DNA from 2 places in the Lachnoclostridium phytofermentans ISDg genome. Region 2 is predicted to be linked to the other one. Evidence: predicted binding sites of a transcription regulator. Region 2 holds the regulator's gene; the other holds the start of a gene.
The links. The regulator HrcA, encoded in region 2, represses chaperone genes, less so after heat shock. The targets are predictions, from matches to a motif close to TGTTAGCACTCNNNNNNNNNGAGTGCTAACA.
Positions count from the first base shown of each region.

Region 1 (3,436 bases), 1.2 Mb from region 2:
AACTCAAAAGATGCTCTTCCAAGAACAATCCGAAAGACCAATAGTGTTCCTGTAGAAGATAAATAAAGTTATCAAAAAGCGAGGACAAACGAAAAATTCCAAGTGGAAAGAATTAAGTTTCACTCTGGAATATTTTCGTTTGTCCTCGCTTCATTCTATGAAATCCAATGAAATCTCTGAAATATCTTCATAAGGAATGGTAATTTACATAGGAAAAAAGCAATTGATGCACCGCTTAGGTTTAAAATTAAGTCATCAATATCCATAACACCAAGGTTTGTTATAAATTGGGCTAACTCAATAACAGCAATAGTAAGAAACATTACACAAGCAAATGGGAGAAATTTTCTAAGCTTTTGAAACAACAGTGGTAAAAAAAAACCCATTGGTGCAAACGCGGCCAGATTACCAAAAATATTAGTGTATATAATGGATGAATTTAAGTTATCGGAATTTTTTAAATAACTCATCATAGTATGAAATGGGATAAAGTTTGTACCCGTCATAAATCTCCTTTTGATATTACTTGAAAAAGCATTTTCAAAAAAGAAATGTCTACTTGTAAAAAGTAAGTTAAGAAGTATGAGGCAATAAAACACAAAAATTAGTAATAGACCAGCTCTCATGGAATACTGTTTCCACTTTATTTCTTGAAAGGAACTAGAGAGAAGTGAGGATGCAATCAATGAGAGCAGGGTGATGCTAAAGAGCCCTAAAAAGACGCCACCCGTATCATATCCAACGTGAAAGCTTAGTACTTCCACTGCTGTAACAAGAATAAGTCCAATACAAAGTAATCCCAAGATAGCGGAAATACCGCGTTTTAATATTTTTATAACCATGCAATTTCCTCTCAATCCTATGTAGGTGTTATTCTTAGTGAAAAAACCAAGAGTTTAGTTTATAGTAGGTATGTAAAGTATTTTCTACGTTAACAATTATAACATGGTTGCAAAGAGATGTAAATTATTAGTAATTGAGTTGCTAGATGAAGAAAGGAAAAGCTGCAATTTTTATAGAAGAATCTAGTAAAACAGATGAAAAAGTATAAAAAAGTGAGAATACAAGAGTATACGAGAGTATATAATAGATAAGTAAGGTTTTTGAAACGTTTTGATTAAAAAAAGAAGTTGCACATTGAAGTAAAATTTACTAATATATACTCAACGATTAGCACTCGAATAGAGTGAGTGCTAATAACTGATATGATACAGTATTAAAGGAGGAAATAAATATGAAATTAGTGCCATTAGGAGACAAAGTTGTATTAAAGCAACTCGTAGCAGAAGAGACTACAAAGTCGGGTATTGTATTACCTGGTCAGGCAAAAGAAAAACCACAACAAGCAGAGGTTGTTGCAGTTGGCCCTGGTGGAATGGTGGATGGAAAAGAAGTAACCATGCAGGTTAAAGTTGGCGACAAAGTTATTTATTCCAAATATGCTGGAACTGAAGTAAAATTAGATGAAGAAGAATTTATCGTTGTAAAACAAAACGATATCGTAGCAATTGTAGCAGATTAATAATAATAAAGTGTGAATCATATTTTTATGATTCATATAAATAAAACGTGAAAATATAATCAGAATTATTATAAATTAAAACTTGGAGGAATACAATTATGGCTAAGGATATTAAATATAGTGCAGATGCCAGAGTAGCGATGGAAGCTGGTGTAAACAAGTTAGCAAATACAGTAAGAGTAACTCTAGGACCAAAGGGAAGAAATGTAGTTCTTGATAAGTCCTTCGGTGCACCATTAATTACAAATGATGGTGTTACTATTGCAAAAGAAATTGAGTTAGAAGATTCCTTTGAGAATATGGGCGCTCAGCTTGTAAAAGAAGTTGCTACAAAGACAAATGATGTAGCAGGTGATGGTACAACAACAGCTACTGTTCTTGCTCAAGCTATGATTAACGAAGGTATGAAAAATCTTGCAGCAGGTGCTAATCCGATCATCTTAAGAAGAGGTATGAAGAAAGCTACTGATTGCGCTGTTGAAGCAATTAGCAGTATGAGCTCAGCAATTAATGGTAAAGATCAGATTGCTAAGGTTGCTGCAATCTCTGCTGGCGATGATTCCGTAGGTGAGATGGTTGCGGATGCTATGGATAAAGTTAGCAAAGATGGTGTTATCACCATTGAAGAGTCTAAGACTATGCAGACTGAGCTTGACTTAGTAGAAGGTATGCAATTTGACCGTGGATATGTTTCCGCATATATGGCGACTGATATGGATAAGATGGAAGCAAATCTAGATAATCCATATATTTTAATCACAGATAAGAAGATCAGCAACATTCAGGAGATCCTTCCTGTTCTTGAGCAGATTGTTCAAAGTGGATCCAGATTATTAATCATCGCTGAAGATATCGAAGGCGAAGCTTTAACAACATTAGTAATCAATAAGTTAAGAGGGACATTCACTGTTGTTGGTGTTAAGGCGCCAGGTTATGGTGATAGAAGAAAGGCTATGTTACAAGATATCGCTATTTTAACTGGTGGTACTGTTATCTCTGATGAACTTGGCCTTGACTTAAAAGAAGCTACATTAGATCAGCTTGGTCGTGCAAAATCCGTTAAAATTCAGAAAGAAAACACTATCATTGTTGATGGTGAAGGAAATAAAGCAGAAATCGAAGCTAGAATTTCTCAGATTAAGGCTCAGATTGCTGAAACAACATCAGAATTTGATAAAGAAAAATTACAGGAGAGACTTGCTAAACTTGCAGGTGGTGTAGCTGTAATTCGTGTTGGTGCTGCAACAGAGACTGAGATGAAAGAGAAGAAGCTTCGTATGGAAGATGCTTTAGCAGCTACAAGAGCAGCTGTGGAAGAAGGTATTATCGCAGGTGGCGGTTCTGCTTACATCCATGCATCTAAGGAAGTTGCTAAACTTGCTGCTAAATTAGAAGGTGATGAGAGAACTGGTGCACAGATTATATTAAAAGCATTAGAAGCTCCATTATCATGCATCGCTCAAAACGCTGGTTTAGAAGGCGCTGTTATTGTTAACAAGGTTAGAGAAAAGAAAACAGGTGTTGGTTTCAATGCCCTAACTGAGAAGTATGTAGATATGGTAGAAGACGGAATTCTTGATCCTTCTAAGGTTACAAGAAGTGCTCTTCAGAATGCAACCAGTGTTGCTTCTACATTCTTAACAACAGAAGCTGCAGTTGCATCCATTAAAGAACCAGCTCCAGCTATGCCAGCAGGCGGCCCTGGCGGAATGGGTATGATGTAATTTACTGATATAAAATTAATATATCTTAAGACTTTAGAATCCATGTATAAGTATGAGTATACATGGATTCTTTCAGCGTATAGGAAATATTGTTGTAATTACCTATAAACAAGAAAAAGTACGTTTTCGATATGAAGTATATTCGCATTATTCCTTAAAAGATAATAAAGTCCTTTTACTTTTATAAATA
Region 1 is NC_010001.1:4,005,293-4,008,728, reverse strand. It holds gene CPHY_RS17055 (DUF6062 family protein) at 1-66, shown strand, start outside; gene CPHY_RS21005 (VanZ family protein) at 156-842, opposite strand; gene CPHY_RS17045 (co-chaperone GroES) at 1,235-1,522, shown strand; gene groL (chaperonin GroEL) at 1,621-3,246, shown strand.
Region 1: the regulator HrcA is predicted to act here: its motif matches at 1,169-1,199, upstream of CPHY_RS17045 (co-chaperone GroES).

Region 2 (3,436 bases):
ATTTTTTCACCAAGATAACCTTCTGCATCTGCTTTTAATTTCTGAAGAACCATTGCAGAAATTTCTTGTGGAGTGAATTTCTTGTCATCAATAGATACTCTGAAATCAGTACCCATATGTCTCTTAATAGAAGAGATAGTCTTATCAGCATTGGTAACCGCTTGACGTTTTGCAGGCTCACCAACAATTCTTTCTCCAGTTTTTGTAAAAGCTACTACGGATGGAGTAGTTCTAGAACCTTCTGTGTTAGCAATAACAACTGGCTTTCCGCCTTCCATTACGGCAACACATGAGTTCGTTGTTCCTAAATCAATACCAATGATTTTACCCATAATATATTCCTCCTAATTTTTTATAGAAATCTATTTTTTGAGAACAAGGAATGCAATAACATTCTCCTGTTCTATAAAATAACCAATTTTATTAATCATCTTTCATCAAGTGTTAATTGATTCAATGTTATATAATTCAACGCTATTTAATCCAACGTTTATTTGTTTGTATATTAAAGTAAGATAAGTAAGTTACTTACTCATAAACAACTGGACTATCTTAGTTTACTACTTTCACCATGCTGTGTCTAACCACAGTTTCACGGTACATATATCCCTTTTGGAATTCTTCTGCTACGATGTTTTCACCGTATTCCTCATCTTCTGCATGCATTACTGCATTATGGAAATCAGGATCAAATTCCTTCCCTGCTGCTTCAATTTGCTTTACACCAGCAGCTTCTAATGTAGTAACAAGTTGTTTGTAGATTTTTTCGATACCTTGAACAAAAGCGCTATCTTTTTCTTCTACTGATACAGCAGCTAATCCACGTTCAAAATTATCAATCACCGGAAGGATACGTTCAATAATATCTTTCGCACCAACTTCGAACATCTGAGTTTTTTCTTTTTCTGTACGTTTTCTGAAATTCTCAAACTCTGCCATATTGCGCATTAAGCGATCGGTTAATTCATCAATCTTTTCATCCTTTTTGTCTTTCTTTTCTTTTTTCTTAAAAAAGGACTTTTTCTCCTTTGAACCATCCTCAGATGCAGTATCTTCCTCATAAACTTCTTCACTTGCATCTTCGTTTTCTGTGGTATCATCTACAACTTCTGATTGATTCTCCTGGTCGATGTCTTCTGAAGCTTGGTTTACTCTCGCAATATCCTTTTCTATTATATCTTCCGCTTCGTCTGCCATCAGATCTTTAAAATCCATGTTATCCGCCACGTTTATGTCACCCTTCTTTCTTTATCTATCATTGTCTTTCTTAAATATATCATCCAACTGACACATAAGGTTTTGCAGTGTACTTACAACCTTTTCATAATCCATTCTCTTTGGGCCAATGATACCAATTTTACCATAGACACCTTCTTCAATTTGATAGGTCGCGGTAACTACTGCACAATCCTTCATTGAGTCTACCGGAGTTTCATTCCCGATGTAAACTTGTATTCCACGGTTCTCACCACTGGAAACCTCATTGTTCATAAGATTTGTCAGTTGCTTTTTTTCCTCTAAAGTGTAGAGTAATTCGCTGGCTTTCTCCATGTCATTCAGTTCAGGATATTTAAGAATATTCGTTGCTCCACTTGTAAAAATCTGAATATCATCTTCTTCACTAATGGCTTGTGCAACCGCATCTAAAATATCGCTAACCACGGAGCTATGTTCTGCCGCTTGTTCCTTCATTTGACGGATTAATGCGAGATTAATTTCACTTAAATCCAAACCTTGTAGGAACGTATTTAATACAATGTTTAATTTTAGAAGTGTTTCCTTATCTAATGGTTCCGCAATTGCAATTATCTTATTCTTTACGATATTGCCTTCTAGTACAATTATTGTTAGAATTTGCGTCGTATCAACTTCTGAAACTTGTAGGAATTTAACCTTTCTAGAACGATATTGCGGTGATGTCACCATCGTTGCATAATTCGTATTTACGGCAAGAAGTCTTGCAACTTGCTGTAATAAGGTTTCCATCTTGTCAGCCTTTTCAAGCAACATATCTCGCATGTTTTCGACCTCAGTTACCTTATCCTCCATCATGGTATCCACATAAAGTCGATACCCCTTATCTGATGGGATTCGTCCAGCAGAGGTATGCGGCTGAATGATGTAGCCTAATTCTTCTAAGTCAGACATTTCATTTCGAATGGTTGCAGAGCTTAAATTTAAATCCGTATATTTCGAAATTGTTCTAGAACCGACAGGTTCACCAGTTTCTAAATAATTTCGAATTATAGCTTGTAAAATTTTCAGCTTTCTGTCATCTAACTGCATATCCCCTCCTTCTCAAACCAAGATCGTTTGTATTTTCTTGCAAGTGGTTATTGCATTGAGGAAACGGATTATAATTCGCGACTTTCGAACCTTCCGTTTTTGTTGTTAGCACTCATTGAGGTGGAGTGCTAACATCTTTATACATAAATTATCACTATTAAAATCGTTTGTCAACTCCTATTTTGAGAAAATTCATTAAAATTTCATGAGGAACTTTCATTTCTACCGAAAAAAGACATCCTCTGTTTGTTTTTTCTATTATCGATTTTACAGTAATAATTTTAGATAACCGTATCATCCAGTAAAAATTCAACTAATACCTGATTGCTTACATCAATACCTCTATCTGTCAGAGAAACATAAACCTCATCAATCATCAATAGACCATTCTTTTGTAGCTCCATCAGTTTCGTACCATAGATTTCATCCATAGAAACTAGAAATTGTTGTTCAAATTCCTTTTTACTAACACCTTTACTAAGACGTAGTCCTAGAAACATAAACTCTTCCATTTCAGCATTCTTACTAAGCATCTCTTCTACTTGTCTAACTTTTAAAGAGGATTTTAATGCTTTTTCATATTCGTTCATCGTATCAAGATTACGATATCTAACATGATCTAATAAAGAGGAAGAACCAAGTCCTAATCCTAGATAATCAATCCTTCTCCAATACCCGATATTATGAAGGCATTCTCTCCCAGGTTTTGCATAATTTGAAATTTCATATCGATTGTAACCATGAGAAAGTAGTATCTCCTTTGTGTGTTCATACATTAACCTATCGAGTATCACATCTGGAATGGCATCCTTTTCATCCCCATGTTCTGAGAATCTTTCATAAAAGGATGTTCCTTCTTCTAAGATAAGACTATACGCAGATATATGCTCTGGCTTTAACTTAAGCACCTTCTCTAAAGTAGTTTCATAAGATTCTAAGTTCTGATAAGGTAGAGCGGACATTAAATCAATATTAATATTTTGAAAACCGACTTCTCTGGCATGTTCATAATTTTCCACAAATTCCTCAAAAGTATGAATTCTTCCTAATAATCTTAATTCCTCATTATTTGCACTTTGTAATCCAAAACTCAATCGGTTAATCTCAAGATTATAATAACCGAAAAGCTTATCTTTCGTGACTGTACCTG
Region 2 is NC_010001.1:2,849,396-2,852,831, forward strand. It holds gene dnaK (molecular chaperone DnaK) at 1-332, opposite strand, end outside; gene grpE (nucleotide exchange factor GrpE) at 553-1,215, opposite strand; gene hrcA (heat-inducible transcriptional repressor HrcA) at 1,249-2,286, opposite strand; gene hemW (radical SAM family heme chaperone HemW) at 2,568-3,436, opposite strand, start outside.